2 regions of the Nocardia sp. NPDC051052 genome follow, and region 1 is predicted to be linked to the other one. Evidence: predicted binding sites of a transcription regulator. Region 1 holds the regulator's gene; the other holds the start of a gene.

Region 1 (16,032 bases):
TCCTCCTCGGCCAGCTGGGCGCCTACACCAGCGGTCGATTCGGCGAGTTGCTCGCGCCGCTGGACATCGGTCCCCGGCACTTCGGCATGCTGCGGCTACTGCGCGAACACGACGGGCAGACGCAGCAGCAGTTGGGCGAGACGCTCGGCATACATCGCAATGTGATGGTCGGGCTCGTCGACGAATTGGAGAAACGACAGCTCGTAGCGCGACGCAGGCATCCCACCGACCGCCGCGCGCACGCCGTCTATCTGCTGCCCGCCGCGCGCGACGTACTGACCCGCGCGCAGGAAACAGTGCGCCGTCTGGAGGCCGAGCTGTTCGCCGAACTCGACACCGACGAGCGGGCGACGTTGCAGCGGTTACTGCAGCGCACGGCCGCGAGCAACGGATTACGCCCGGGCATTCATCCCGGACTCACCCACGATCGAATGCGCCCTTGCTGACCGGAGTTCGGTAATTCACAGCAGCACACCGGGATTCAGGACGCCCGCCGGATCGAGCGCGGACTTGGCCGCGCGCAGCGCGAGCGCGAAGGGCTCCGGCCGTTGCTCGTCGTACCAGAGCCGGTGATCCCTGCCCACCGAATGATGGTGCGTGATCGTCCCGCCTGCGGCCGAGAGTGCCTCGGACACAGCCGCTTTGATCTCATCCCACTGCGCGACCGTGCTGCCCCAGCGGCCGGTGGCGTAGATGCCGAAGTACGGTGCGGGCCCGTCCGGATAGACGTGGGTGAACCGGCAGGTGACCACGCCGGTCGCGCCGACCGCGCGGATCGCGTCGTTCGCGGCGCTGGTCACGGCGGCTTTGAGGCCCTCGAATCGGTCCCAGGTGCAAGCGGTTTCGAAGGTCTCGGTGATCATCGACCGCGCCGCGAGCGCATCGCGCTGGTACGGCATGCGCAGGAACGACGAGCGCCACGTATCGGCCGTACCACCGCTGTGTGTGTTCGTGTCCGAATCCGAGTAGCGCACGGGTTCCGGCAATGTGCCGCCGTGTTCGACGGCGATCTCGACGGCGCGTGCCATCCACGGCTGCGTCGGGTGGTCCGCCGATTCGAAGCCGAGCACCAGCACCCCGCCCGCGGTCGCCGCCCCGGCATTGAGGAACGCCTCGGCCGGATCCAGCAGGCGGCAATTGGTCGGATACAGACCCGACTGCGCGATGACGCGGGTGGCGGCGACCGCCTGGCCGTAGTCGTCGAAGTGCACGGAAGCCGTTGCGCGCCAACGTGGGCGGTCCTGCAGACGCAGCCACGCCTCGGTGATCACGCCGAGCGTGCCCTCGGAGCCGAGGAACATCCGATCGGGCGCGGGCCCCGCACCGGAACCGGGCAACCGGCGGGATTCGCTGATACCGGCGGGCGTCACCACCCGCATCGACTCCACCAGGTCATCGATGTGGGTGTACAGCGTCGCGAAATGCCCGCCCGCGCGCGTGGCCAGCCAGCCGCCGAGCGTGGAGAACTCGAACGACTGCGGAAAGTGCCGCAGCGTCAGCTTCGCTTCGCGCAGTTGGTCTTCCAGTGCGGGCCCGAACACACCCGCCTGAATCCGCGCGGCGCGACTGGTGGGATCGATCTCGAGGACGCGATCGAGCGCCCCGAGGTCGAGGCTGATCGCACCGGCGAAATCGCCATCGAACCGCGGCTCGATCCCGCCGACCACGGAAGTCCCACCGCCGAAAGGGATTACGGCGATCTTCGCCCGGCTCGCCCAGTCGAGCACGTCGACGATGTCGGCCTCGGTCCGTGGCCGCACCACGAGGTCGGGTGGAGTCCGCACCTGGCCCAGCAGATTTCGCACCACATCGCGGAAGGCCTGCCCGTGTGCGTGCGCCGCGCGATCGGCGGGATCCGGGGAAGTCAACTCGGCGAGTGCCGCCGGTGCGGCGATCCGAGGCTCGGGCAGTGCGAGCGATTCGATCGTCGGTGGCTCGTGTGGCGTCAGGTCGGCGCCGGGCATGATCGCCGCGACGCGCGCCGTCAGCGCCGCCCGCTCCGCCCCGCGGACCGCGTCCTCGACGTTGCCCCAGCCCCACCATGACCGCGTCTTCGCCGGCACCGTGACTCCTCTCCGCCGGGCCCGCACCCGCCGCGCGAGCTATTGCACCACGGGTGGCCGGGCCTGGTCCGCGCGACGAGAATCAGGAAGAGACGAAATTGGTGCCGCCGTTCGGGAATGATCCTCGTCGGTCGGCCGTTGAGCTATTCGACAGTGTTGAGTGTGTCGGACTCAAGTTTGAGTTGACTCCCGGCGATAGTTGGGGGCAGGATTGAGCCGACCACGCTCATCGTTGCTGGGGCCGTGCTCCGTCAGGTGCTGGAGCGAGGTCTCGCGGTACAGGGTGACCTGGCCGTAGGGCGACACACGCCCAGCACCGACACCAATAAGTACGTCAATTAGGAGGAACAACAATGGCTCGTGCGGTCGGAATCGACCTCGGGACCACGAACTCGGTCGTCGCCGTACTCGAAGGCGGAGAACCGGTCGTCGTTGCCAACTCGGAAGGATCGCGCACCACCCCGTCGATCGTCGCCTTCGCGAAGAACGGCGAGGTGCTGGTCGGCCAGCCGGCCAAGAACCAGGCCGTCACCAACGTGGACCGCACCATTCGCTCGGTCAAGCGCCACATCGGCACCGACTGGACCGTCGAGATCGATGGCAAGAAGTACACGCCGCAGGAAATCAGCGCGCGCACGCTCATGAAGCTGAAGCGCGACGCGGAGGCCTACCTCGGTGAGGAGATCACCGACGCGGTCATCACCGTGCCTGCGTACTTCGAGGACGCTCAGCGCCAGGCCACCAAGGAAGCCGGCCAGATCGCCGGCCTGAACGTGCTGCGCATCGTCAACGAGCCCACCGCGGCCGCACTGGCGTACGGCCTGGACAAGGGCGACAAGGAACAGACCATCCTGGTCTTCGACCTCGGTGGCGGTACCTTCGACGTCTCGCTGCTGGAAATCGGCGAGGGCGTCGTCGAGGTCCGCGCGACCTCCGGTGACAACCACCTCGGTGGTGACGACTGGGACGAGCGCGTGGTGACCTGGCTGGTCGACAAGTTCAAGGCCAGCGCCGGCATCGACCTGACCAAGGACAAGATGGCGCTGCAGCGGCTGCGTGAGGCCGCCGAGAAGGCGAAGATCGAGCTCAGCTCCTCGCAGAGCACCTCGATCAACCTGCCCTACATCACCGTCGACGCGGACAAGAACCCGCTGTTCCTCGACGAGCAGCTGACCCGCGCCGAGTTCCAGAAGATCACCTCGGACCTGCTCGACCGCACCCGTGCGCCGTTCCAGTCCGTGATCAAGGACGCGGGCATCAACGTCGCCGCGATCGACCACGTCGTGCTCGTCGGTGGTTCCACCCGGATGCCCGCCGTCTCCGAGCTGGTCAAGGAACTGACCGGCGGCCGTGAGCCGAACAAGGGCGTGAACCCGGACGAGGTCGTCGCCGTCGGCGCCGCACTGCAGGCCGGTGTGCTCAAGGGTGAGGTCAAGGACGTCCTGCTGCTCGATGTGACCCCGCTGTCGCTGGGTATCGAGACCAAGGGCGGCGTGATGACCAAGCTCATCGAGCGCAACACCACCATCCCGACCAAGCGCTCGGAGACCTTCACCACGGCTGACGACAACCAGCCTTCGGTGCAGATCCAGGTGTTCCAGGGTGAGCGCGAGATCGCTTCGCACAACAAGCTGCTCGGCTCGTTCGAGCTGACCGGCCTCCCGCCCGCCCCGCGTGGCGTGCCGCAGATCGAGGTCACCTTCGACATCGACGCCAACGGCATCGTGCACGTGACCGCGAAGGACAAGGGCACCGGCAAGGAGAACAAGATCAAGATCCAGGACGGCTCCGGCCTGTCCAAGGAGGAGATCGACCGGATGGTGAAGGACGCCGAGCAGCACGCGTCCGAGGACAAGGCCCGCCGCGAGGAGGCCGAGACCCGCAACCAGGCCGAGTCGCTGGTGCACCAGACCGAGAAGTTCATCAAGGACAACGAGGACAAGGTCCCCGCGGACATCAAGTCCAAGGTGGAGGCGGCTATCGCCGAGGCGAACGAGGCGCTCAAGGGCACCGACATCGCCGCGGTCAAGGCGGCCGTCGAGAAACTGGCGACCGAGTCGCAGGCGCTCGGCCAGGCGATCTACGAGTCGTCGGCCACCGACGGCGCCGCGTCCAGCAATGGATCCTCGGCCACCGACGCCGATGACGAGGTCGTTGACGCCGAGGTTGTCGACGAGCCGGTGGACACGGAGAAGAAGTGACCAACGGCAACAATTCGGAGCAGCGCAACTCCGAGCAAGAGCCGGTCACCTTCGTCGATAATCGCAAGATCGATCCGGAAACTGGTGAGGTTCGGGAGCCGGCGGCGGAGGCCGCCGGCGGCCCCGGCCCGGACGCCGGGAATGACACCGAGTCGATTATCGGCGCGGCGCAGGGTGCCGAGCTGCTGGCCGACGCCGTCAGCAAGGAACTCGCCGAGCGCACCGCCGACCTGCAGCGGCTGACCGCGGAATACGCCAACTACCGGCGCCGCGTCGAACGCGACCGCAAGACCGCGATCGACACCGCAAAGGCCGCCGTGGTCACCGAATTGCTCGGCGTGCTCGACGATCTCGATCGGGCGCGGGCGCACGGCGACCTGGACAACGGACCGCTCAAGTCGGTGGCCGACAAGCTGGCCACCGCGCTGCACAAGCAGGGCCTCGAGGAATTCGGTTCGGCGGGTGAGCCTTTCGACCCGACCCTGCACGAGGCCGTGCAGCACGAGGGCTCCGGGCACGACCCGGTGATCGGCATCGTCATGCGCAAGGGCTATCGGTTCGGCGAACGGGTGCTTCGGCACGCGCTGGTCGGGGTAACCGATGGCGTGGCCGATGGGGCCACCACCGATCCGACCGAGGCATCGGACGCTGATGCCGGCGCGAACAAACAGTAATTCGGCGGCGCGAGCGTCGGGCCCGGAGGCACCTGATGAGTGCCGCGAATCGAACATTGCGAGAGGAGGAGATATCCGGTGAGTCAACGGGAGTGGATCGAAAAGGACTTCTATAAGGAACTGGGTGTCTCCTCCGGCGCCTCGCCGGACGAGATCAAGAAGGCGTACCGCAAGCTCGCACGTGACCTGCATCCGGACGCCAATCCCGGTGATACCAAAGCCGAGGAGCGGTTCAAGACCGTCAGCGAAGCACACGCGGTGCTGTCGGATCCGGCCAAGCGCAAGGAGTACGACGAGACCCGCAAATTGTTCGCGGGTGGCGGCTATCCACGCGGCGGCGGGTTCACGCCCGGTGCGCCAGGCGGCTTTTCGCAGGACTTCAACATCGGTGACATCTTCGGCGGCGCGAACGCCGGCGACGGTGGCCTCGGTGACCTGCTCGGCGGCCTGTTCAACCGGGGCGGCACCCGCACCACGAGCCGTCCGCGCCGCGGGGCCGACGTGGAGACCGAGACGACACTCGGGTTCCGCGAGGCCGCGCAGGGCGTCACGGTTCCGCTCCGGATGACCAGTCCGTCGCCGTGTACCACGTGTCACGGCAGCGGTGCCAAGCCGGGAACCAGCCCGCGGGTCTGCCCGCATTGCAACGGCACCGGCATCATCAGCCGCAACCAGGGCGCGTTCGGCTTCAGCGAGCCGTGTGATGACTGCCGGGGCACCGGTTCGATCATCGACGACCCGTGCGTCGACTGTCACGGCAGCGGCATCCAGAACCGCACGCGCACCATCACGGTGCGGATTCCCCCGGGAGTCAGTGACGGACAACGGATTCGGCTGGCCGGTCAGGGCGAGGCGGGCCTGCGTGGCGCGCCGTCGGGCGATCTGTTCGTCAGCGTGCACGTCAGCCAGGACAAGGTCTTCGGCCGCAACGGCGACGACCTCACCCTGGTGCTGCCGGTCAGCTACAGCGAATTGGTGCTCGGTACCACGGTGTCCGTGCCCACCCTGGAGGGGCGGGTCGGCGTCAAGGTGCCACCGGGCACCGCGGACGGCCGCATCCTCCGGGTCCGCGGTCGTGGCGTGCCCAAGCGCGGCGGCGGCGCCGGTGACCTGCTGGTCACCGTCAAGGTCGCGGTGCCACAAAAGCTGGATGACAATGCCGCCGAAGCGCTTCGGCGCTTCGCGGAGGCGGAGAAGGCCAGCGGATTCGACCCACGGGCAGGATGGGCAGGTGCTTGATGTCCAATGATCCGAAGCAGGCGGGCGGCGGTTCGTCGCGCGTCGAGTTCTTCATGATCTCGGTGGCGGCCCAGCTGGCGGGCATGCACGCGCAGACCCTGCGCACGTATGACCGTCTGGGACTGGTTACGCCACAACGGACTTCGGGCGGCGGGCGACGCTACTCGGCCAGGGACGTCGAGCTGTTGCGCGAGGTGCAGCGGCTGTCTCAGGACGAGGGCGTCAACCTGGCGGGCATCAAGCGCATCATCGAACTCACCAATCAGGTCGAGGAATTGCAACAGCGCGTCGCCGAACTGTCGACCGAGCTGGATCGGTTGCGAGCGGGCTATCGGCCCGATCTTTCGCCGCCGCAACGCAGTACCGCACTGGTGGTGTGGCAACCGCGTAATCGCCGTGGTATTTGAGCGATCAGCAGTCCCGCAACAATACTGAATACGGCTAGCTAACTATCGGGCCGCCGGCCTCGGAGAATTGATTGTGCTCCGAGGTCAGCGGCCCGAAGTCGTGCCGGACGCGGATGTCTGAAGGGTAGCCAACGGTAAGCCGAGACTCGGTGTGCGACAGCGCATCGGGCCAGCCGATCCCGGCCGATAGCCGACTGGTCAGTTTCATCGGGCGCCCTGGTGGCGTGGCGTGCGGCGTGGACTGACTCAGTCGGTCGATCGTCCAGTGATGTTGCCGCACGGTCGCTCTGAGATCGCTCTCGAAGCGAAGGCTGCATAACGAGGCTTGCAAATTCAGTGTATCCGTGACTGATTTCACCCGATTTTTGCGGTCTACCAGTCTGTTTCATAAGGGTTTTGCGCTGCATGTCCTCGTTTCCGGGGAATTACACGCTTGTTGTTTAAACGGAGGATTCCGCTCCTGGCAAACCTCGCCTACACTCCTTGGCAACGGCTGCTGACGAGTGTCCCGCAGCACCTCACTCGCCGGCACAGTTTGTGTTCGAGTGCGAAATGGGGTTGTGACACAAATGGATTCGCGGACTGTCGCTTTGATCAGAACGACGTTCAAGGCGGTTGCTGCGGAGGAAGGGGGGCCGGAGAAATTAGCGAGATCGTTCTACGCGATCCTATTCACCGACTACCCCCAAGTCCGCGATTTCTTTCCAGCAGCCATGGACGCACAGCGAGACCGCCTGGTCAAGGCCATCGCTTATGCCCTTGATCGGCTCGAGGAGCCGAACAAGCTGTTGCCCTTCCTTTCTCAGCTCGGTCGTGATCACCGCAAATACGGTGTACAGGCCGCGCATTACATGGCGGTCGCGGTCTCGCTGAAGACCGCGATGCAGGTGTACGCGGGCACCGAGATGTGGACCGACGAGGTCGACCGGGCCTGGGATGAGGGCTTGAAGATCATCAGCGACACCATGATCGGCGCGGCGGAGAAGGAAACCACGCCACCGGTCTGGACCGGCACCGTGGTGGAACGCCGCGACGTGCTGCGCAACCTGACCGTGCTGCGGTTGCAACTGGACCAGCCGATGCAATACGCCGCCGGTCAATACCTGAGCGTTCAGATACCGGCCCGGCCGCGGATGTGGCGCTACATGTCACCGGCGGTGCCCGCGAATGCCAACGGGGAGATCGAGTTTCACGTCCGGAGCGTGCTCGGCGGCTGGGTCAGCTCGGCCATTGTCGGCCAGACCGCCATCGGCGATCAGTGGCTGCTCGGCTCGCCGCTCGGCGGCCTCGGCATCCCGCGCAACACCAAGCGCAAGATGTTGATGGTCGGCTGCGGCACCGGCATCGCGCCGTTGCGCGCCCAGTTGATGGCGATGGCGCAGCGCCGCACCAACCCGAAGGTGCACCTGTTCGTCGGCGGGCATCATCCGTGCGACCTCTACGACCTGGACACGCTGAACAGCTTGGCCGTCGCCAACCGCTGGCTCACCGTCACACCGGTCACCGAACACGACGAAAACCCTTGGTGGTATACCGATTCCAGGGAACTCGCGCCCGCCCACGCGGGCCTGGAGCCGCGGCTGACCGGCCAGATCGGCAAGGTGGTCGCCAGCTTCGGCGCCTGGGCCGACCGGGATGTGCAGATCGTCGGCTCACCCTCGATGGTGCAGACCACCAAGTTCCGCATGATGGCCGCGGGGACGCTCACCAAGAACATCCGCCACGACCCCCTGTTCTGACCGGCCGTCCGGGATTTCGACCCCTCCCGTTATCCCGGGCTCAGTCGGAATCCGGTCGCGCCGAGTACCGCGGCCGGATTCCGGCGAGGCGGCGTGCTCAGACCCCTTCAAACTGAATCCGTTCCGGCGGAGTTCCGGTGGCGAGCAGACGGTCGACCGTGGCATTGACCATGGCGGGGGAGCCGCACACCAGCACCTGGTGGTTGTCGAACGCGCCGTGTGAGCCGACCACCTCGGCGAGTGTGCCGAAGAGCATCTCGTCCGGCGGGAACCCGATGTTCACCCGGCTGCGCTCGTACCATTCGTCTTCCCAGCTCGGGTCGTCCGGGCTCTCGACCACGGGAATGACCGTGAGCCAAGGCAATTCACCGGCCAGCAGGTACAGCATGTCCGAGGCGTACAGGTCGCGCGGGGTGTGGCCGCCGAAGAAGAGGTAGGTGTGCGGCGGTTCCGGCGCACGCGCCAGGTCCAGGATCTGCGCCCGCAGCGGGGCCAGGCCGGTGCCGCCCGCGATCAGCACCACCTCGTCGCCCGCCGGATCGATCGCGAATCTGCCGAACGGCGCACGGATCTGCCATTCGTCGCCGGGGCGGGTGTCGGCCACGATCGAACCGCTGCACCAGCCGCCTGGCACGGTGCGCACATGGAACTCCAGCTTGCCGTCCAGCGACGGCGGCAGCGCCGGGGACAGCCTGCGCCGCATGCTCGGCTGCTGTGGCACGGTGACCTCGACGGACTGGCCGGCCAGGAACGGAACGAACTCGCCGATCAGGCGAATCACCGCGAGATCGTGCCGGATTCGATGGTGTCCGACGACCGTAGCGGTCCATTCGGTCGGCAGGGGTGCGCCATTGCCGAGCGCACTAGGGTCCCCCATGAGGGCGGCCTCCTTCGTCACACAGGGTCGGAGCTGATGATGTGCTCCGGAGTACCGACCGCGATCAACGCACGCCGGGTGTCCGCGATCATCTTCGCCGACCCGGCGATCTGGATCTGCCGGTCCGCCCACGCGCCGAAGCTCGCGACCACCGCGCCCAGGTTACCGATCAGCCGCCGGTGCATGCCGTATGGCTCTTCCTGCGGTGGATGCGGATACCACCACGGGTTGGTCTTCTGCTCGCAGACCGGGACGATGGTGAGCCACGGATTGCTCTGCGAGAGCTGCCACATGTTCTCCACGTCGTAGAGATCGCAGGGGTAGCGGCCGCCGATGAAGAAGTGCACCCTCGGGTTGATGCCGCGCTGACCCATCTCGATCAGCTGGGCGCGCAGCGGGGCGATGCCGGTGCCCGCGCCGATCATCAGCACGTCACGGCCGCTGTCCCGGTCCACGTGCAGTCCGCCGAGCGGTCCGGCGATCTGCCAGCGGTCGCCGACCCTGGCCTCGTTCACGATGGCGGGGCTCACCCAGCCGCCGCGGATCTTGCGGATGTGGAACTCGATCTCGCCGTACGGGTTGGCCGGGATCGCGGGCGAGAAGTAGCGCCACATCTTCGGCCGCTGCGGCACGGTGAGCGGCACGTACTGGCCGGCCTGGTAGGGGATCGGGCTCTCGGATTGCAGCCGCACGATGGCCAGGTCCTCGAGCACCCGGCGGTGACCGACCACGGTCGCCTCCCAGTACGGCTGGGACTTGTCCGAGTTCGCGCCGATGGCCATGGACGCGGAGATCAGGATAGTGATGTCGCGCCAGCCCTCCTCCAGGCCCCGATGCCAGGTCCCGATGCCGTTGTACGCGCGGAACGCCGAAAGCAAGGCCCGGCCCGCGGCGTCGTAGTGCGCCGCGTCGACCCCGTATTTGCGATGGTCGCGGGCCAGCTGCTCCAGGAACTTCTGCGCCCGCCCCCAGTCCTCGAGGTGATCGAGCACGTACTGGATGGCGGTGACGATCCGCTTGGCCTGCATCTCCATCGCAGGCGGGAAGAGTTCACGCAGTTGCGGGTTCTCGGCGAACAAATGACCGTAGAACGCACTGACCAACCGCTCGGGTCCGTGTGGCGACTCGATCACCGCACGGAAGTTGGCGCGGACCAGCGCAGCCGAACGCGCATCCACGACGCGAAGCTTCCTTTCCCTCAGTTCTGCCCGGGGACATATCCGTAACCGGCGGTCCTCCGCTGATCAGTATCCCCGAAAGTGCCGTGGTCGTGTTGGTATGCACGACCTGCTCGCGACTACGCCTCGCCGGCGCTTGGCTAGGTCACGAGCCTGCGATGTCCATCGGGCTTGCTCGCTGGCGCTCGCGCGCCGTACACAGCGCGGGTGGGATACGGCCTCGCTGACGCTTCGGCCTCTGTTGACAGGTTATCTGTCGGATTGCCGGTGCGGTTTCGGCAGGGGGTTACCGGGCCGTTGTCTGCCCGTTCGCTAGATGGCGAGGACGGTTTTGCCGCGGGCGCCCGCTGCGCCGATGGCGGTGGTGCCGTCGGCGAGGGGGATGGTGGCGTCGATCGGGACGACCACGTCGCCTTCGGCTACCCGGTCCAGTAGTCGGGCCAATTCTGGTGCGCCGCCTTTGGATTCGATGTTGCCGCCGCGGATGCTCCTGGTGCGCAGGGCGTCTTCGTCGGCGGACCAGATGGTGGAGTAGACGGTGCCGCCGTCGCGGACGAGGGTGGTCAGGTCGGCGAGGACTTCGGGTGGGCTGACCAGGTCGAAGAGGACATCGATGCCGTCGGGGTGGGCGGCGGCGACCTGGTCGCGCACCGAGCCCGCGGTGTAGTCGACGGTTTCGGCCGCGCCGAGGCGGGTCATCTGGTCGGCGACCTCGCCGCGGGCGGTGGCGATGACGTCGGCGCCCGCCATGTTCGCGAGTTGGACGAGGAAGGAGCCGACGCCGCCGGTGGCGCCGACGATCAGCACGGTCTGGCCGGGCTCGATCTTGGTGGCGTCCACCATGTCCTGGGCGGTGACGCCCGCGGTGGGCAGGGCGGCGGCCGCGGCGGTCGGCACGCCCTCGGGGATGCGCACCAGGGTGCCGCCCTCGGGGATCACCGCGTATTCGGCGAAGGTGCCGTGGCCGGCCGGTGGGGTCAGGAACTTGCCGACGACCCGGTCGCCGACGGCGAAGTGGCTGACGCCGGGGCCGACGGTGGCGACGGTGCCCGCGCCGTCCACGCCCAAGATCATCGGAAAGTCGTGCGGCAGTTTGCCGTCCAGTATCCCGTCGGCCATTTTCGCGTCGAACGGGTTGACCCCTGCCGCCTCCAGCTGCACCCGGATCGCTCCCGGTCCTGGCTCGGGGACCGGCATGTCGGTCAACTCGGGTGCGGCTCCGAACTTCCGTACGACAATCGCGCGCATCCATTCGCTCCTTGAATCGGGCTGAAGAGTGATGCATCAACTAACGGCAAGGGTCATCGTATGCATCCATACCTCATGGACGCTGTGATTCATGGCATTGCGAGGGTGTCGCGGCGGTACCGTTCAGGCGGGACGAAAAATACCCAAACTTGAGCGGAACAGACTCAACCTTTCCCACGTTGGATGTAGAGGATGGCGCGGAGCCGCGCGAGATGCGTGCGGATCAGGCTTCGGCGCCAGCACAATCGACCAGTAGGAAGGTGACTTGTGGACTCGTTCAATCCCACCACCAAGACCCAGGCGGCCCTGACCGCCGCGCTGCAGGCGGCCTCCGCCGCGGGCAACCCGGAGATTCGTCCGGCCCACTTGCTGGTGGCGTTGCTGGATCAAACCGACGGCATCGCCGCCCCGCTGCTCAAGGCTGTCGGCGTCGACCCGGCGACGGTCCGGCGCGAGGCCCAGGACATCGTGGACCGGCTGCCGAGCGCGACCGGCGCGACCACCACCCCGCAACTCGGCCGCGAGGCGCTGGCCGCGATCACCGCGGCCCAGCGCCTCGCCACCGAGCTCGGCGATGAATATGTCTCCACCGAGCACGTCATGGTCGGCTTGGCCGCGGGCGACTCGGATGTGACGATGCTGCTGAAGAAGTACGGCGCCGATGCCGACGCGCTGCGCGAGGCATTCACCGCCGTGCGCGGCAGCGCCAGGGTGACCAGCCCCGATCCCGAGGGCAGCTATCAGGCGCTGGAGAAGTACTCCACCAACCTCACCGAGGCCGCGCGGGCAGGCAAGCTCGACCCGGTAATCGGGCGCGACACCGAAATCCGCCGGTTAGTCCAGGTTTTGAGCCGTCGCACCAAGAACAACCCGGTGCTGATCGGCGAGCCCGGCGTCGGCAAGACCGCGATCGTGGAGGGCCTTGCCCAGCGCATCGTGGCCGGTGACGTGCCGGAGTCGTTGCGCGGCAAGTCCGTGGTGTCGCTCGACCTCGGCGCGATGGTCGCGGGCGCGAAGTACCGCGGCGAGTTCGAGGAGCGGCTCAAGGCCGTGCTCGAGGACATCAAAAACAGTGCGGGCCAAATCATCACGTTCATCGATGAGCTGCACACCATCGTCGGCGCCGGCGCGACCGGCGAATCGGCGATGGACGCGGGCAACATGATCAAGCCCATGCTGGCCCGCGGCGAGCTGCGCCTGGTCGGCGCGACCACGCTGGACGAGTACCGCAAGCACATCGAGAAGGACGCCGCCCTGGAGCGCCGCTTCCAGCAGGTGCTGGTCGGCGAGCCGTCGGTGGAGGACACCATCGGCATCCTGCGCGGCATCAAGGAGCGCTACGAGGTGCACCACGGCGTGCGCATCACCGACTCCGCGCTGGTGGCCGCCGCCACGCTCAGCGACCGCTACATCACCTCCCGGTTCCTGCCGGACAAGGCGATCGACCTGGTCGACGAGTCGGCGTCCCGGCTGCGGATGGAAATCGACTCGCGCCCAGTGGAAATCGACGAGGTCGAGCGCGCGGTGCGGCGCCTGGAGATCGAAGAGGTCGCGCTGAGCAAGGAGACCGACGAGGCCTCCAAGCAGCGACTGGAGAAGCTGCGCTCGGAACTCGCGGACGATCGCGAGAAGCTGAACCAGCTGATGACCCGCTGGCAGAACGAGAAGAGCGCCATCGATCAGGTCCGAGTCCTCAAGGAGGAGTTGGAATCACTGCGCGGTGAGTCCGAACGGGCCGAGCGCGACGGCGATCTCGGCAAGGCCGCCGAGCTGCGCTACGGCACCATCCCGGCGCTGGAGAAGAAACTCGTCGAGGCCGAAAAGGTCTCCGGCACAGCGGCGGACGGCGAAGTGATGCTCAAGGAGGAGGTCGGCCCCGACGACATCGCCGAGGTGGTGTCGGCCTGGACCGGTATCCAGGTGGGCAGGCTGCTCGAGGGCGAGAGCCAGAAGCTGCTGCGGATGGAGCAGGAGCTCGGCAGGCGGGTGGTCGGCCAGACCGATGCGGTGCAGGCGGTGTCCGACGCGGTGCGCCGGGCGCGCGCGGGGGTCGCGGATCCGAACCGGCCGACCGGCTCGTTCATGTTCGTCGGCCCGACCGGTGTCGGTAAGACGGAGCTGGCAAAGGCGTTGGCGGACTTCCTGTTCGACGACGAACGCGCCATGGTCCGGATCGACATGAGCGAGTACAGCGAGAAGCATTCGGTGGCTCGCCTGGTCGGTGCCCCGCCCGGCTATGTCGGCTACGACCAGGGCGGTCAGCTGACCGAGGCGGTGCGGCGCAGGCCGTACACGGTGGTGCTGTTCGACGAGATCGAGAAGGCGCACCCGGATGTGTTCGACATCCTGCTTGCCGTGCTCGACGAGGGACGGCTCACCGACGGCCAGGGCCGCACGGTGGACTTCCGCAACACCATCCTCATCCTGACCTCGAACCTCGGTGCGGGCGGCGATCGTGAACTCGTGATGAACGCGGTGCGTTCGGCGTTCAAGCCGGAGTTCCTCAACCGCCTCGACGACGTGGTGATGTTCCACGGGCTGGACGAGGAGCAGTTGGAGCACATCGTCGACATCCAGCTCGACCAGCTGCAGAAGCGGCTGTCGCAGCGCAGGCTGAAGCTGGACGTGAGCGACTCGGCCCGGTTCTGGCTGGCCGTGCGCGGCTACGATCCGGTCTACGGTGCGCGGCCGCTGCGCAGGCTGATCCAGCAGTCGATCGGTGACACGCTCGCCAAAGAGCTACTGGCAGGCGAGGTTACCGACGGCGACGTCGTGAAGGTGACGGTGACCCCGGACGGCGACGGGCTCATCGTCGGCAAGTAATACCGGAGTCGGCGGTCGATGCCTTCGGGCGTCGGCCGCCGACTCGTCGTAGTGGCCGTCGGGCGACACCCCCGGAACCCGACGAGCTGTGTGGCCGCTCTAGCAGGGCCCATCTGGCGCGCCGCGACTTCAGATCGCGCAAGACCGGAGCGAACGCGACGGAACGCCTAACCTGGATGCCATGACCAACCCGAACGATCCGTGGGGGCAGCGGCCGGACGATGCGCCGACCGAGCACCTGGGCGGCAAGTCCGGGTTCGAGCAGCCGCTGCACACCACGGAGTACTCCGAGGCGTACGGGCCCGGCGCGCCCTCGGCGTATCCGGCGACCGAGCAGCTCGGCTCGTGGACACCGCCGCCGCCGAACGCCACCCGCGAGTTCCCGCCGCACGACAACCAGTGGGGTGCTTACGAAAGCACCTACGGCGGTGGTCAGTGGGCGGGCGCAGCGCCGCCGACCGATCAGGTACCGCCCGGTTCGGGCATGCCGCCGCCGCAACCGCCGCGGCGGCGCAACACGGGGTTGCTGATCGCGCTCGGCCTCGGGATCGTCGCGCTGGTCGCGGTGGCCGGCATCATCGGGGGAGTGCTGCTCGGCAACAAGGATTCGTCGTCCACCAGCGCCGCGAGCACCTCGGCCTTCCCGACCGCGAGCCGGCCGAATCCCGGGTCGCCGCGCGCCACCCCGAGCGGGGTTCCCGGCGTGCCCGGCCTCGGCGGCATCGACAATCTCGGCGCGACCATGGGCACCATCAACACCAACGACGGCGGCACGCTCACCATCAGCACGCTGCTCGGCGCCACGGTCACCGTGCGCACCGATGCCAACACCCAGGTGATCTCGATGTCGGGCACCAAGGTCTCCGATCTGCCCGTCGGCGACATCGTGCTGATCCAGGGTGACAAGGGCGCGGACGGGTCGATCCAGGCCAAGGTCATCATCAGCACCGCGCTGCCCGGCGGCGGAAGATGAACTACCGCTGCTTCGCTCGGGCCGGCTCGGGCTGTCGACGGACGTTGTCCGTCCGCGCCCATTAAGCTGGACACCGATGACGGCAATGTGGTTCGGCTTGGCGGCGATCGCACTCGTGGGTGCGATCGTGCTGCTGTATTTCGATCGGATCCAGCGACAGCGGACCGGTCACGCGCGGCAGGTCTGGGCGAAATCCCAGGGCTACACGTATGTATCGGTGGAGCCCGCGCTCCCATCGACCTGGCGGCGCGGCGCGCTGGCCAAGCTCGGCTACCTCTCCGCGGTCGATGTGGTGTCCGGCATTCGCAAGGGTGAGAAGTTCGTGCTCTTCGATCTGGAGGACTCCGCGACGCTGATCGCGGTGCGTCGCCAGATCGGCTCGGACATCGACGTCGACATGCGACTCAAGACCGCGTCGCCGCCGAAGGACGCCGATCTCGAACTGCTCGGCGCGATCGGCGACCGGGTGGTGTTCGCGACCAACCCGGAAATCGCCAGGCACGCCGTCGATCAGCGGATGGTGGCCTTCATCGAGACGCTGCCCGACACCGTGCAGATGCTCTGGAGTGAGGGCAACTGGACACTCGGCATGTTGTCCGTCGGCACCTCC
Region 2 (16,032 bases), on a different contig from region 1:
GCCGCCGCGCCGGTCCTTCCTGGCCTGGTTGCTGCGTCGGCCGCGCCCGGCCTGACCCCGCGGTCACGTTCTTGCACGGACTATTGCGCTGTCCGCAAAACAGAACTAGATTCTGTTTGTGAAGATTCGAGATCGGTTGCTGTTGGCGGCCGAGCGGCAGTTCGCGGAGCACGGCGCGCTGGAGACGACGCTGGCCCAGATCCGCGACGCGGCGGGTGCCAGCGTCGGCGCTCTCTATCACCACTTTCCGGACAAGGCGGATCTGTATCGGCAGGTGTGGGCAAACGCCTTGATCGACTACCAGCAGCACTTCTGGTCGGCGGTCGGCGACAGTTCCGATGCCAGAGCAGGGGTCACGGCGGGCGTGCGGGAACACCTGCGCTGGGTCGCCGAGAATCAGTACCGGGCAAAGGTTCTCCTTTCCGCGCGGCCGCCAGGGGTGCGGGAGAGCGACAGCAATCGCGAGTTCATGCGCAACGTCGCGCGCTGGTGGCGCACGCACGCCGGGTACGGCGCGGTGCGCGATCTGTCGCTCGATCTCGTCTACGCGCTGTGGCTCGGCCCGGCACAGGAGTACTCGCGGCATTGGCTCGGCGGCAGCATGCTCGCCGCGCCGACCGACGTCGCGGACGTACTCGCCGACGCGGCCTGGCTGACGCTGAGCACCGTACGGCCATGAAACACGCTCCGCACCAACGACTCTCGAGCCCCCCGCGCGAACAAGGGATAGCTGATGACCGCGACCATCGATATCGACCTCGCCAAGAAGGTCCTCGCCGCGCAACCCTTCGCCGAGCTGGTCGGCACCGAGATCGCCGAATTCGGCGACGGCACCGCCACTCTGGTCGTTCCCCTCCGTCCCGAGCACGGCCAGCAATTCGGCTTCGTACACGGCGGCGTGCTCGCCTACGCGGCGGACAACGCGCTCACCTTCGCCGCGGGCACCGCGCTCGGCGCGAACGTGCTGACCGGCGGCTTCGCCATCACCTATCTGCGCCCCGCCAAGGGCATTCGGTTGCGGGCCGTTGCCACCGTCACCGGAGCCACCCGCCGCCAGGCCGTGGTCCGCTGCGAGATCTACACCGAGAACGCCGACGACGAGCCGGTGCTGTGCGCGGTGGCGCAGGGCACCGCGCACAGCGTCGAACGAGAGCTGGCCGGTCACGCGTGACAACCGTCCGCGTCACCGTCCCGGGCCGGGCACCGCGGGGTTGTCCGGCCCGGGTTCGCCGCTCAGGCACCGGCCGCGGCGACGTCGTCGAGCGGCCTTGCCTCGCTGGAGGCCCCGCCGACGATGCGGCGCAGCGCGGCGGTAAGAGTGCTCGCACAGAGGACTTCGTCGGAGCGCCCGGCGACGATCCCGTCCGGCCGGACGAGCAGCGCGCCGCCCTCGGGCAGGCCGGTTCGCGCGGACCATTCGTCGACGGGTAGTGCGTGCACGGTGATGTCGATTCCGGTGTCCCACTGTGCTTCACCGACCGCGTCGCGCCAGGCGGCCGAGGTGCCGGCGACCAGCAGCGCGAAGCCGGGACCGTTCAGATCCAGCGTAGAGATCTGCGGCGGCTCGTCGATCCACAGATGCGGCACCCGGGTACCGACCTGGCCGGTCAGTTGGTCGACGTGCGACGTATCCGCGTTGCCGCCGAGGACAGCGGCCGAGGTGTACCGGTACCGGGTCATCACCGTGTCGGTACCGATCTGGCGGGCGAGATCGGCTGCGTTGTCCGGGGTTTCGATGCCGTAGCGGGTGGCGAAGTCGGTGCCGAGCCGGGCCTGCTCGGCGGCGACGATCGCGCGCGGTCGCCGCTCGGGCTGATAGCTGTCGAGCAGTGCTGGGCTCGCCGTGCCGGACAGCACCGCCGCGAGTTTCCAGATCAGGTTGTGCGCGTCGGCGATTCCGGTGTTCGCGCCGTAACCGCCCCACGGCGCGTGCCGGTGCGCGGCATCGCCGACCAGGAAGATCCGGTCGCGGCGGTACTCGTCGGCGACGAAAACACCGGTGTCCCAAGCGGTTTTCGCGAGCACCTCGACCGCGATGCCGGGTACGCCGATCGCGGCACGGACCAGCTCGACGCAGCGGTGGGTGGGGTAGTCGGCGAGATCGGTACGCGCGGCATCGTATTCGAGGTGGAACGACCACTCGTCGGTGTTGTTCTTCATCAGCACCAGTCCGCGCACCGTGTCGTTGGCGATCTCGCACTGGCTGAAGGTGCGGCCGTGCAGCACCTCGGTGAGGTCGGTCCGCACGAAGATGTTGAGGTAGTGGTGCGTCGGCGGCAGTTCCCATGCGGTGATCCCGAGCGCGCGCCGGATCGGGCTGCCGGCACCGTCGGCGGCGATGAGGTAGTCGGCCTGGATGGTCGAGATAGCGCCGGTCTGATCCCGCACAGTGGCGATGACACCGTGATCGGTGGTCTCGAAGTCGCTCAGCTCGACCCCGAAACGCAGGTCACCGCCGCGCTCGCGGGCCACGTCGGTCAGCAACGGTTCCAGCTGCACCTGCGGCAGGAAACAGAAGCTGGATGGACTCGGCGCGGGGTGCGCCAGGCTTTTCATGAAGTTGGCGAGCTCGAGCTGCTCGGCGGCCACCAGCGTGGCGCCCCGGCTCGCGCCGCCGAACCGGCCCGCCTTCATCGCGGTCGCGGCGGCCCGCTGGACCCGGTTCTCGATGCCGAGCTGCCGGAACAACTCGACGGTCCGGGTGTGCACGCCGCGGGAGCGGGGCAGCACCGACCCGCCCGTCCGCTTCTCGACGAGCACGAAAGGCACCCCGTGATACTCGAGGAAGAGCGCGGCGGACAGTCCGACCAGACCGCCGCCGACAATGAGAACGGGTACTTGCTGCGTCGAAGTCATGCGTTGATGGTGTGCGTATCCGCTTGCACGAGCCTTGCGTGTTGATTACACGAGCAGAGGCCGGGCACCTGAGGTGCCCGGCCCCTTTTCCCGCATGTCAGGCGGTCGCCGCGAAGGCCCGTCCGGCCAAGGCAGGCTCGGCGACCGGCTCGATGGCGTAGGCCAGGATGTCGGCCACGTCACCGACGGGGCGGACGTCCAGTGCGGCAAGCACCTCGGCCGGCACGTCGTCCAGGTCCGGCTCGTTGCGGGCCGGGATGAACACCGTCTTCAGGCCGGCCCGCTGCGCCGCGAGCAGCTTCTGCTTGACGCCGCCGATCGGCAGCACCCGCCCGTTCAGCGTGACCTCGCCGGTCATGCCGACATCGGCGCGCACCTGCCTGCCCAGTGCCAGCGACACCAGCGCGGTGACCATGGTGACGCCCGCCGACGGTCCGTCCTTGGGGACCGCGCCCGCCGGGAAGTGCACGTGGATATTGCGATCCAGCACCGACGGTTCGATGCCGATCTCCTCCAGGTGCGAGCGCACGTAGGTCAGTGCGATCTGCGCGGACTCCTTCATCACGTCGCCGAGCTGACCGGTCAGGGTCAGCGAGCGCTCACCCTCCGCGACGTTGGCCTCGATGTAGAGGACGTCGCCACCGAGGCCGGTGACCGCCAGTCCGGTCGCCACACCCGGGACCGCGGTGCGTTCCACCGAGTCGGGAGTGAAGCGTGGACGGCCCAGGTACTCCTTCAGATCACCCAGATCGATGGTCAGCGATTTCTGCTCGCCGCCTTCGGATTTCACCAACGCGTCGTAGCCCAGCTCGGCCTCGTAGCCGAGATCGGCCGTTGCCGACGCCGTTCCGTCCTCGGACAGCCGAGTCGCGGCCTTGCGCAACGCCTTCGCGATCAGCCGCTCCATCTGCCGCACCCCGGCTTCCCGGGTGTAGTTGGCGGCGATCTCGCGCAATGCCTCGTCGGTGACGGTCACCTCGTCGGTGGTCAGGGCGTTGCGTTCCAGCTGCCGCGGCACCAGGAAGTCGCGGGCGATGCCGACCTTGTCGTCCTCGGTGTAGCCGTCGACGGTGATCAGCTCCATCCGGTCCAGCAGCGGGCCGGGGATGGTGTCCATGACGTTGGCGGTCGCGATGAACAGCACGTCGGACAGGTCGAGATCCAGGTCCAGGTAGTGATCGCGGAACGTGTGGTTCTGCGCCGGATCCAGCACCTCTAGCAGCGCCGCCGCCGGGTCGCCACGGAAGTCCGAGCCGACCTTGTCGATCTCGTCCAGCAGGACAACGGGATTCACCGATCCCGCCTCCTTGATGGCACGGACGATGCGGCCGGGCAGCGCGCCGACATAGGTGCGCCGGTGACCACGGATCTCGGCCTCGTCGCGCACGCCACCGAGGGCGACGCGAACGAACTTGCGGCCCATGGCACGAGCCACGGATTCACCCAGCGAGGTCTTGCCGACGCCGGGCGGACCGACCAGCGCGAGCACCGCGCCGGAACCACGTCCGCCGACGACCTCCAGCCCGCGCGAGGCCCGCCGGGAACGCACCGCCAAGTACTCGACCATCCGATCCTTGACCTCGTCCAGGCCGTGGTGATCGGCGTCCAGCACCGCGCGGGCGGCCGAAACATCGGTGCTATCGGTAGTTTTCACCGTCCACGGCAATTCGAGCACGGTGTCCAGCCAGGTCCGGATCCAGCCGGATTCCGGGCTCTGATCGCTGGCGCGCTCCAGCCTGCCGACCTCGCGCAGCACCTCGGCGCGCACATTCTCGGGCAAGTCGGCCTGCTCCACCCTGGTGCGGTAGTCGTCGGCGCCGTCAGGCTCGTCCTCGCCGAGTTCCTTGCGGATCGCGTTGAGTTGCTGGCGCAGCAGGAACTCGCGCTGACTCTTCTCCAGTCCCTCGCGCACGTCGTCACTGATCTTCTCGGTGACCTCGGCCTCGGCGATGTGGTCTTTGGTCCACTCGATCAGCGTGTTCAACCGCTGGGTGACGTCGGGGGTTTCCAGCAGTTCGCGCTTCTGGTCGTCGCTCAGGTAGGGCGCGTAGCCCGCGGTGTCGGCGATCGCCGACGGATCGGTCAGTTGATTGACCGCGTCGATGATCTGCCAGGCCTCGCGGCGCTGCAGTACCGAAACGACCAGCTTCTTGTATTCGGCGGCAAGCTCTTTCGTCCGGCCGTCCGGAGCGGGGACCTCGACCGGCTCGGCCTCGACCCACAGCGCGGCACCCGGCCCGGTCACGCCGTGCCCGATCTTCGCGCGCCGTTCGGCCTTCAGCACGGCCGCCGGTGCGCCACCGCGCATCCGCCCGACCTGTTCGATGGTGGCGACCACGCCGTACGAGGCGTAACCCTCGGTCAGCCGCGGCGCGAGCAGCACCGCGTCAGTCTTGGCCGCGCGGGCGGCATCGATGGCAGCCTGCGCCGATTCGTCCAGTTCGATGGGCACGACCATGCCCGGCAGCACGATCGGATCGGTCAGGAACAGCACCGGCAGGTTCTGTGGTGTAGTCACGTGTTCGACCCTTCCAAAAGTTGAGCGATACCAACTCAACCCCGACCCATCCGCCTTTGTTCCGAATATTTCCCCGCGTTCGCTGTGGGCGAAGAACCTCGTCGTTGATATCAAAGGACCCCGTCTCCCCACTCGGTCAGCGGGCGCGGTCAACGCGGGTTTCGGTCCAGATGGCGGCGGCCGCCGGTTTATGAATTGCATACGGTGTGCTGCAGGTTGGTGGGCGTGTTTCCTGGTAGGAGAGGGCGGCTGGCTTATCGTGGGGGCGGCTGCGCCGCTGGTCGGTGGCAGTTTTGGTGATCGCGCAGCGGACCCATGGAGGGGAGCATGTGCATGAGTGGGCCGATGCGGGCCGGGCACGACTGGAGACAGGCCGGGGTGGTGATCGCGGTGATCGCGGCGTTGGTCGCGGTGCCGTCGGCGCTGGTCGCGCTCGTGCCGACGCGGGAGACGGCGGTTGCCTCCGATGCGGAGGTCGAGGTGACGGCGTCGGGGGAGGAGCCGGACACGGTCGGGTTCGGCGGGGTCGGGGGGTGGCAGCGTAGGCCGACGGGGGATCGGACGACAGCGGTGCTGATCGCTCCGGATGGTTCGCGACTGGCGGTCAGTGTGGTCGACGGCGTCACGGACTTCGATGACGCGGCGGACTGGCGGCTGAAAGTGCTTGGCGCGCAGGGGTTCGACGCGCACTTCGACGGAGGGGAGGTCAAGACGCCGAACGGGTTCAGTGGGCGGACCTGCCGCGGCACGGACCGCGCGGGGGTGTGCGCGATCGTCGGCAACGAGAAACTGGCGGTGACGCTGGTGTTGATCGGTGCTGACGCCACGCTGCCCGAGCTGACGCCGGTGCTCGAGTCGCTAGCGGTGCGTCGATGAGGTGGTTCCAGCCGACATCGGCGCTGTTCTGGGCGTACTGCCTGATCTCATTCCTCGGGCTAGTCGGGCTGGTGTTCCAGTTGGCGCCGGTGGCCGCGCTGACCTGGCGTGACATCCTGGTCGGCCTGCCGTTCACGCTCGCGACCCTGCTCGTCTTCGGTTGGCTCGTCCTGCACCTGGATCGGCTGCGCGCGCGGTGGCGGATCCGGACGCCGCTGATCATGGGCTTTCTCTGGGGCGCGCTGGCCGGGCCTGGCATCGCGATGTTCGCCAACGACAACAACATGCGCATCATTCAGAACCTGGCCGGTGACGCGTTCGCCATCGACTGGCAGGCACCGATTTCCGCGGCGATCGTGGAGGAGGCGGTGAAGGGCGTCGGCGTGTTCGCCGTCGCGTGGCTCGCTCGCCCGCTGCTGAATCGGCCGATACATGGGCTGCTGCTCGGCGGCTGCACCGGCCTCGGCTTCCAGGTGGTCGAGAACATCACCTACTCGGCCAACGCCGGATTGTTTTCGGCACAAAATGATTCGGCGACCGCGGTACTTGTCGGCATCGTGCGACTGCTCACCGGCATCACCTCGCACTGGATGCTCACCGCGCTGGCCGGCATCGGCATCGTGCTGGCGGTGGCGCGCTCGGATTGGTCGGCCGGGCGACGCGCGCAGGTCTTCGTCATGTTTTATCTGCTCGGTGCCGCACTGCATTTCGGCTGGGACGCGCCGAGCCCGGCGAGCATTCCGGTCGGATCGATCATCGTGCGGACGCTCCTCTACATCCTGATCTTCGCCGTCGTCTACACCTGGGTGGTGCACACCGAACGGCAATGGTTCCGCGCGGTGGTCAACTGGGCGGTGACGCGGGGGATCGCGCCTGCCGGTGAATTGAGCACGTTGATCTCGCGGCCAAGCCGGCGACGAGCCCGTAAAGCGGAGCAGCTGAGCGGTCAGTACCACCGGCGCCATCAGGTACAGCGGCAACGTGTGCTGCTCGACTGGGTGCAGGAGGCCGGCGCAGGTTCGGGCATCCGTATCCCGGCGTGAGGCTCACTTACGCCTGGTGATCACCACCGGCTTGATCTCGGTGGGCACGCCGGCGAACGCGGCGACTGGAACACCGAACGCGGCCGCGAGAATCTCGCGGGGCAGCGAATTCACCGTGGCCACGATGCCGATGTCGTCGTTCGGTTCCTGCGCGCTGGTATTGAAAACCACCAGGACCTGCAGGGGTTGTTCGGTGCTCGCATTGCCGAAGTAGTGGAAGAAGCCCTGCGGCACGAACACCAGATCGCCCTGCTTCGCCTCGAAGGCGTCGTTGCGATAGGTGCCGTCCGGATGGGTGCCGAGAATCGTCCAGTCGGCCTTGCCGGAAATGATGTAGTTGAGTTCCCACGCGGTCGGATGCCAATGCGGCTCCCGAATGGCGCCGACCTCGAGTTCGACGAAATAGACCGAGGCCTGCTGGCCCGTCAGCACCGGAAAGGTGCCCTCGTGCGCACCACGCAGGGTGCCGCCGTCGTACCGATCCGGCTCGGCCGAGGTGAGCCGGAACAGGTGTGTCTCGGTGTCCAGCTTGGTATTCGATTCCGACGCGGGCATCGCATTGCCCTGCTCGGCCCTGGCCGACCCACCCACCGTCGCGGCGAGCGCACCGCCGATGGCCGCCCCACCGATGGCGGCGCCGGTCCCGATGACCCGGCGACGACTGACCCGCGCCTCGTCCTCGGTCTGCGGATCATCGGACTCTGGCTTTTCGGACACGCGACCTCCTGCGACGTCGGCGGTCCGCGACCGCGCGTAGGGGATGTCATGCTCACGCCCAGGTCCAGCTCGGGCGCGCTCATGGTAGCCCCGCCGCGCTACCGTTCCCCCGCGTTGACACTCGCTCCGGCGCAATGACACTGTTGGGGCCTTGATACCTCATACCGGCGGTTCCGCCGGTTCGGCCTAGGGAGATCCATCGATGAGTTCACTCGCCGCCGGCGTGTTCATCGATTGGGAAGATCTGACGGGCCAGTCCAAGTTCGTGGTCGATCTGGTGACGTTCCCGATCTTCAGCGCGCTGGCGGGCTGGCTGACCAACTGGACCGGCGTGCTGATGTTGTTCTGGCCGGAGCGATTTCGCGGCTTCCGGATCCCCGGCCTGTATCTGCTCTATCCGTATTTCCCGCGCCGGGTACAGGTGCTGCCGACCTTCTCCGGCGACGGGCAGCAGCTCGGCTTCCAGGGGTTCATCCCGGCGCGGGCCGAGAAGATGGCCAGCATCTGTGTCGACAAGGCGCTGATGCGGATCGGCAGTCCGCGCGACTTCATCCACGAACTCGACCTGGACGGCATCGCCGACTACGTCGCGGTGCTCGCCCGCAAACAGGTGCAGCCGCTGGTGGACGAGCTGATGAACCGGGAGAACCCCGACCTGTGGCGCAGCGTGCCGCGCGCGGCCAAGCAGATCATCTACCAGCGGGTGGATCGGGAGATGCCCGCGCTGTCGCGGCGCGCGTTCGAATCGCTGGGCGACAACGTCGATCAGCTCATCGATATCAAGAGTTTCGTCATCCGGTACCTGCAGGACAACCCGGGCATCCTGAAGGATCTGACCACCACCATCGCGGCGCCGGAGCTGCGCTTCATGGTCCGGATCGGCCTGCTCGGCGCGCCGTTCGGTCTGCTGCTCGCCCTGTATATGCATGTGCACCAGCACATTCCGGTGCTCGGCTGGGTGCCTGGCTGGGTGGTCGTGCTGCTCGCCTCGGCGGCGATCGGCGTGATCGTCAATGTCGTCGCGGTCAAGATGGTGTTCGAGCCCGGCGACCCGCAGCCTTGGTACAAGTACCTCTGGCAGCAGGCGCTGCTTGCCAAGCGGCAGCCGCAGGCCGCCACCGACCTCGCGCACATCCTGGCCTACCAGGTGCTCACCCTGCCGAATTTGTCGCGGGAACTGCTGGACGGCCCCAACGGCGACAAGACCCACCAGCTGCTGGAACGGCTCATCTCCGACGAGATCCATCGGCAGCTCGGCCCGACCACCTCGTTCGTGCGCGCGGCGCTCGGCCGTCGCCAGTTCGACAACCTCAAGGCGGGCGCGGCCGGTGCCGCCGTCGGGCTCGCGCCCAGCCTGGCCGAGGACGAGGAATTCATCCTGGAGCAGGCCAAGACCATCGATGTGTTCGCGGCGCGCAAGCTCCGGCAGCTGACGCCGGGGGAGTTCATGGAGATGTTCTATGCCTCGGTCGAGCAGGACGCCTGGCTGCTCTATCTCCACGGCGCGGTGCTCGGGTTGGCGGTCGGCGCCTCACATCTGATCATTTTCGGCTGGTGAACAAGCCAGTGGGCCGTGGATATAAATACAAGCACGCGTGCTTGCATTTCTGAGCGGCCACTGCGATGCTGAACCGCGACGGCACACGAGGTGGTGTGCGTTCGACTGATCGGCACGCGGCGTGCGCGACGGGCCCGGAGGCGGCAGCCTGCGTGACCACGGAGGGACCCGTGAACGCCGCGATTAGATAGGGAACAGATGGCTGACCTCGAGGCGCTGCTCAACGATTTCGCCGACGAGTGCGCGGACCTGGAACGCATCGTCACCTCGCTGTCTGCGGCCGACTGGGCCCGCCCGACACCTGCGGCCGGTTGGACCATCGCTCATCAGATCGGCCATCTGGCCTGGACCGATGAGGTCGCCACGCTGGCCGCCGCCGATGACGAGGGCTTCCAGCGACTGGTCGCCGAGGCCGCGCCCAAGGTGCTGACCTTCGTCGACGAGGCTGCCGAGGAGGCGTCGACCACGCCGCCCGCGGCGCTGCTCGACCGGTGGCATCGTGGCCAGCAGACACTTACCGACGCGCTGCGCGAGGTCCCCGCGGGCAGCAAGCTGCCATGGTTCGGGCCGCCGATGAGCGCCGCCTCGATGATCACCGCCCGCATCATGGAAACCTGGGCACACGGCCAGGACGTGTCCGACGCCCTCGGCATCACCCGCACGCCAACCGCGCGGCTGCGCACCGTCGCCCATATCGGCGCGCGGACCAGGAACTACGCCTACACCGTGCACGGAAAGACCCCGCCCCCGGCCGAATTCCGGGTCGAGCTCACCGCACCCGACGGCACGATCTGGTCGTGGGGACCCGAGGACGCGGCGCAGCGGGTGACCGGACCGGCCCTCGACTTCTGCCTGCTGGTGACCCAGCGCCGCCACCCCGACGACCTCGCCATCGCGGTGGTCGGCGCGGACGCGGCGGAATGGCTCACCCTCGCACAGGCTTTCGCGGGCCCGACGGGATCGGGCCGGACAGCGGGTCAATTCGCCTGAAACGGCAGCGACGGCCGGGTGCGTACATCCGGCCGTCGCCCACCCGACCCGATCCATAGATTCGGGAGCGGGCGAGCGCCACACTTGGGTGCGCCGTTCGTGTCGGCCGGACGCCATTGGCCGGGTGTCTCGATGTGGCAGTCGAGGATGACGCTCGCCAGCTAAAAAACTATTTACCCGCCCTTGAGGTGCTGGAAACATAAACAACCCCACGGATTCGGCGCTGGTTTGTCGGCCGATCCGCTCGGGTCTGTGATTCTGCTCTCCCCGGCGCGATACCCGCTACTGCCACGCCGTAACCTGGACGACTGTACGGCTTTCAACGATGCGGGCCGCGCTGCCAGGGGAGCAGGGAAGGGACGCATCGTGACTAGAAATAAGCCTGTCCAGATTGCTCGGCACGCCGCGATCGTGCTCGCGGGTGCCGCAAGCCTCAGCCTCACCGTGGTCGCCGGGACCTACATCGTGCACCAGATGGCCGAGCTCAATCGACCCGGCGGCGAGGTCGCCGCACCGCCCGCGCAGGCCGTCGAGGGTTCGATGAGCGGTGCGGGCTGGACAGACACCGTGCTGACCGGCGGTCACTTCGAACTGCCCGTGGTATTCACCACGCACCCACCCGACGCGGTCGTTCCCACCCCGAAAGCGGCTGCCCCGCACGTTGATTCGACGTTCGTACCGCACCCGAGCGTCGTCGGCGGAAACCTGCGGCTCGGCGACGCTTATGTGGACGCGCAGGTGGCCGCCGTGCGCACCGACACGATCTCGATCACCGTGGGCACCAACGCCTTCACCGTGCTGACCGGCCACACCCCGCTCGACGAGCACGCACGGGTGACCCAGCTGCGTACCGAATTCGACACGCGCAGTGGCGAAGTGCTGCTGATGCTGACCGATCCGGCACTGGGCGAGCACGACCTGCGCCTCAACCGCGCTCCGGCACCGAACACGAAACCCGCGCCGGAGAATACCGCCGCGCTCGAACCGACCGCTACCGACCCAGCCACCGCGCACCGCGGCACGGAACCGACCGTGGCCGTATAACTCTCGGCCTACTGTTCTCGTATGCCGAACAGTACGTACGACTTCTGCGTGATCGGCGGTGGCATCGTCGGGGTGGCGGCGGCGCATCGAATACTGCAACGCCATCCCGGCGCGACCCTCGTGCTGCTGGAGAAGGCGGCGACGCTGGCCACCCATCAGACCGGGCACAACAGCGGCGTCATCCATTCGGGCATCTACTATCCGCCGGACAGCCTGAAGGCGCGGCTGTGTCGCCAGGGGGCGAGCTGGACCAAGAAATTCGCTGCGGCACAGGGAATTCCATTCGAGGTGTGCGGCAAGCTGCTGGTCGCCACCGACGCGGCCGACCAGGGCAGGATGCTGGACTTGCACCAGCGTTCGATCGCCAACGACGTCGCGGTCGAGCTGCTCGACGCCGCCGAACTCCGTCGGCGCGAGCCGAACGTGACCGGCGTCGGCGCGTTGTTCGTGCCGGACACCGGCATCGTCGACTACACCGCGATCACCGGCGCACTCGCCGACGAGGTCCGCTCCGCAGGCGGGCAATTGGTCTTCGGCGCCGAGATCACCTCGCTCACCGAGACCGACGCCGCGGTCACCGCCGCGGGGCCGGCCGGGTCGTGGACCGCCCGCACCCTGGTGGCGTGCGCGGGCCTACAGGCCGATCGGCTGGCCCGAATGGCCGGGCTGCGCAACGATTTCCGGATCGTGCCGTTTCGCGGCGAGTACTACCAGCTGCCGCCGGCGCGGGCCGGGCTGGTGCGCACGCTGATTTATCCGATCCCCGATCCCACGCTGCCGTTCCTCGGCGTGCATCTGAGTCCGACGATCGACGGCACGCTGACCGTCGGCCCGAACGCGGTGCTCGGGCTGGCCAGGGAGGGCTACCGCAAGGGCAGTTTCGACGCCAAGGACGCGCGCGCGGTGCTGGGCTTTCCCGGCGTACACCGGGTGGCCGCGGCGAACGTCCGAACCGGTCTGCGCGAACTGCGTAATTCACTGTTCAAGCGCGGGTATCTGGCCGAATGCCGGCGCTACTGTCCCGAGCTGACCCTTGCCGATCTGCGGCCACGCGAGGCGGGCATTCGCGCGCAGGCGGTGCTGCGCGACGGAACGCTGGTGCACGACTTCATGATCGAGCGCACGCCTCGCTCGGTGCATGTTCTGAACGCACCGTCGCCCGCGGCCACCTCCGCCATGCCGATCGCGGAGCACATCGTCGATCAACTCTGAGCCGATAGCCCGAACCAGAACCAGACCGACCGGTTCAATATAGCTACTGACCAGCGATAATTGGCCAAGCAACCACTCGGTAGCGATGTGGAAAACCGGGACACCAAAACCGCCCAACCCCTGCAATAAAGAGGAGAGCTGTAGTACTTTTAACGCCAGTCGTGGAACCCAGCGGCGTGAGCCACAGGCCCGGAGGAGGCAGCTCGCGTAACCACGGAGGGACGGCGAAGGCCGCCAATCGAGCAGGGAGGGCCTATGGGCCACATCAAGTACGCGAGTGACGTCGGGGCGCCGGTCGAGGTGGCCTTCACCTACACGGACAACCATCTGTTCGTACCGGACTGGATGTTCGCGGTCGCCGCCTTCGAGCCGGCCGGCGAACTCGACTCCGGCATCGGCGCCCGCTTCACGACCACCGCGCGGCTGGTGTTCTGGCGGCCGACGATGACATGCGAGGTCACCGAATATCGTCGCAACGTGGTGATCGGGTATACGCTGCGTGGGCGTTTGTCCGGGACCCTGACGCTGCGCTTCGATCCGCTCGGATACGGGCGGTCGGTGCTGACGTCCGAGGCGGAGTACAGCCCCCCGCGTGGCTTGCTGGGGCGCCTCTGTGTCGGTCTGGTGGATTCCGCCGTGAAATCGGCGCTCCGCCGCACCGAGTCCCAATTGCGAAGGGAGATAGAAGAATTCCACGGTACCGATCTTGTCGGTCGGATTGCGTAGGGTGCCAGCCATGATCATCGTGAGCACCGACGGATCCTGCCTCCGCAATCCCGGTGGCGCCATCGGCTGGGCTTGGGTCAATCATCAGGGCTCCTCGTCGAGCGGCGGCGGGCCGACGGGCACCAATCAGGTCGCGGAGCTACGCGCGGTACTGGAGGCGATTCTCGCCCATTCCGGCGCCGAACCCCTACTGATCGAAAGCGATTCGCTCTACGCGATCAAGTGCGCGTCGGAATGGATCTCCAGTTGGCGGGTCAACGGCTGGCGCACCTCCACCGGCGGCGCCGTCAAGAACGTCGAGCTCATCCGGCAGATCGACAAAGCGATCGCCAGCAGGCCGGGCCCGGTCCGGTTCCGTTGGGTCCGTGGACATGTCGGCAACTACTTCAACGAGCAGGCCGACGCGCTTGCCGGTGAAGCGGCTCGGAAGGCGGCCGTCTCGGCGGCCGTCGCCGAGGCGAACACCGCGGAAATTCTCGCGGTGACTGTGGAAGAAACGCCGGCGGCGCCGGAAGCGCCGATCGACAAGGCCGCGGGGAAGGCGGCCGCGCCGTCGGCGCCGCAGACTCTGACGCTGTTCTGAACCGTCAGCGCGGACAACGACTGCCCGAATGACCTCCGGCGGTGGTGGCTCGGCCCACCGCCGGAGGCGCTCGGATAGCTAGTTGCCCGGCTGCGGGCCGGGCGCGGGCTGCCCGCCCGGCGCGGGTGCCCCACCGGGAGCAGGTGTTCCACCGGGCCCGGGAGCACCCGGGGCGGGAGCCGGAGCGCCGGGCAGGCCGGTACCAGTGCCCTTGAGCATCGGCGAATCGAGCTTCTCGACCAGCCACTTATCGCCGGACTTGGTGAGCTGCGCGACGAAAACGACGTACTGCCGCTCCGGCGTCGTCTGGGTGAAGTTGGTCCGGTACTGGGTGAGGGTGACCAGCACCTTCGCCTCGGTCTTGTCACCGGACTGGTAACCGCACTGCACGTCGTCGGTCCAGGACTTCACCTGAGCCTTCACCATGGCATCCTGCAGCGCCTTGGTCGCGTCGTCGAACTCCTTCAGGAATTCGCCGCTGGCCCCGGACTTCACCTTGGTGAAGTAGTCGTCGAGGTTCTTCGTGTAGTCGTAGTCGGAGACGTCCTTGGCGAAGACGCATCCGGCCTGTGTCGAATCCCGGATCGCGTCGAGCTTGTCGCCGCGGTCCTTGCCCTGCAGGAAGAACACCACCACCGCGGTGATCGCGGCCACCGCGAGCACGCCGGCCACGAACGCGGCGATCAGCGGCACCGAGGTGGACCGACCCGGGGTGGCCGGGCTGCTGCCCGCACCCTTACCGAGATCGGTCTTCGGCGCTGCCTCATCGACCTTGTCGGTCGCTACGGTGTCGGCCGACGGCTCGGAATCTGGCTTCGACAGTTCGGGCTTCGCCGCGGTCGCGTCCTCGGACTTCCCGGCCGCGCCACTCTCGGGCACCGAGGTGTCCGCGGCGGCCTCGGCGTCTTTATTGGTGTCGGCGTCATCGGTGGACATCGATACAAACCTGCACTTTCCCGGCGCGCGGGCGCACCGATCGACTGACGGGCCCGCATCTCGGGCGAACCGTACGCGTTGTCTCGGCGAGTATGCCCGGACCCACGGTTTCGCCGCGGGACCGGGTGCGACTCACCGCACCGGGGGCAGGGTCCGCTCGTTCGGATCCACACCCGGCGGCATTTGCGCGCCGTTGTTCGGCACATCGGGGCGCGGCGCGTTGGCCGCGCCACGGATTTCCATGCCAGGAGGCGTGTTCTCGCAGTAGTTCCACTTGGGAACCGTGCCGTCCTGGACGACTTCATTGCGGACATGCGGCGTGTTGTAGGTGCAGAACGGCCGCGGCCAGATATCGAGGATGGCGTGGAATTCGCCGTCGTGCGCGGGCACGCCGAGCGCCTCAGCACCGAGCGCGAGCGACGGGAATAGCGCGCGCAACGCGGGCAGGCGCAGCTGCGCGGCCTTGGTCATCGCCGCGAAGTTGGTGGCCAGGCTGGTGATCGGATCACTGGTCTTGTCCAGCACCGCGCCGAGGCTGCTCAGCTGTCCGGGCGCCTTGTCGAGGATGCCTTGCAGTTCGGTGTTGGCGTTGTTGAACTGTTCGAACAGCGCACCGGAATTGCGGGTCAGCGTGCCGAGGTCGGGCTGGGCGTTAGAGGTCGTGTTCGCGACGGTGCGCAGGTTGGCGATCAGGTTGGCGGTCTGCGGCAGCAGATTGTCGAACCCGGCCATGGCCAGACTGATGCCGTTGATCATGCCGCGCAACTGATCTGGGCCGCCGCTGAGCGCGGTATCGAGTTCGCGCAGGATGACGCTGAACTTGTCCGGATCGACCTGCGCGATGAGCGCGCTGGCGTTTTCGAAGACCGACCAGATCGGGGTCGGCGTCTTGATCTTCGCCGCGTCGTACTTGATCACCGCGCCGTCGCCGAGAAACGGCGCCTGCTCGCTGGCCGGGCGGAAGTCGATGTAC

The links. The regulator HspR, encoded in region 1, represses chaperone genes until heat shock. The targets are predictions, from matches to a motif close to ANNTGAGTNNNNNNNACTCANNT.
Region 2: the regulator HspR is predicted to act here: its motif matches at 5,393-5,415, upstream of lon (endopeptidase La).

The regions. Positions count from the first base shown of each region.
Region 1 covers NZ_JBITFL010000010.1:372,639-388,670, reverse strand. The annotation lists gene ACIBCN_RS32460 (MarR family winged helix-turn-helix transcriptional regulator) at 1-446, shown strand, start outside; gene ACIBCN_RS32455 (FAD-binding oxidoreductase) at 462-2,063, opposite strand; gene dnaK (molecular chaperone DnaK) at 2,417-4,264, shown strand; gene grpE (nucleotide exchange factor GrpE) at 4,261-4,938, shown strand; gene dnaJ (molecular chaperone DnaJ) at 5,017-6,177, shown strand; gene ACIBCN_RS32435 (heat shock protein transcriptional repressor HspR) at 6,177-6,584, shown strand; gene ACIBCN_RS32430 (FAD-binding oxidoreductase) at 7,154-8,323, shown strand; gene ACIBCN_RS32425 (FAD-binding oxidoreductase) at 8,421-9,200, opposite strand; gene ACIBCN_RS32420 (FAD-binding oxidoreductase) at 9,218-10,378, opposite strand; gene ACIBCN_RS32415 (NADP-dependent oxidoreductase) at 10,691-11,626, opposite strand; gene clpB (ATP-dependent chaperone ClpB) at 11,894-14,449, shown strand; gene ACIBCN_RS32405 (DUF5666 domain-containing protein) at 14,631-15,422, shown strand; gene ACIBCN_RS32400 (hypothetical protein) at 15,499-16,032, shown strand, end outside.
Region 2 covers NZ_JBITFL010000009.1:181,635-197,666, reverse strand. The annotation lists gene ACIBCN_RS29575 (DUF1707 domain-containing protein) at 1-55, shown strand, start outside; gene ACIBCN_RS29570 (TetR/AcrR family transcriptional regulator) at 119-679, shown strand; gene ACIBCN_RS29565 (PaaI family thioesterase) at 734-1,171, shown strand; gene ACIBCN_RS29560 (FAD-dependent monooxygenase) at 1,234-2,856, opposite strand; gene lon (endopeptidase La) at 2,954-5,314, opposite strand; gene ACIBCN_RS29550 (hypothetical protein) at 5,708-6,250, shown strand; gene ACIBCN_RS29545 (PrsW family intramembrane metalloprotease) at 6,247-7,293, shown strand; gene ACIBCN_RS29540 (cupin domain-containing protein) at 7,297-8,010, opposite strand; gene ACIBCN_RS29535 (hypothetical protein) at 8,213-9,568, shown strand; gene ACIBCN_RS29530 (TIGR03084 family metal-binding protein) at 9,767-10,558, shown strand; gene ACIBCN_RS29525 (hypothetical protein) at 10,925-11,602, shown strand; gene lhgO (L-2-hydroxyglutarate oxidase) at 11,624-12,814, shown strand; gene ACIBCN_RS29515 (SRPBCC family protein) at 13,070-13,540, shown strand; gene ACIBCN_RS29510 (ribonuclease H) at 13,551-14,123, shown strand; gene ACIBCN_RS29505 (hypothetical protein) at 14,202-15,059, opposite strand; gene ACIBCN_RS29500 (MlaD family protein) at 15,192-16,032, opposite strand, start outside.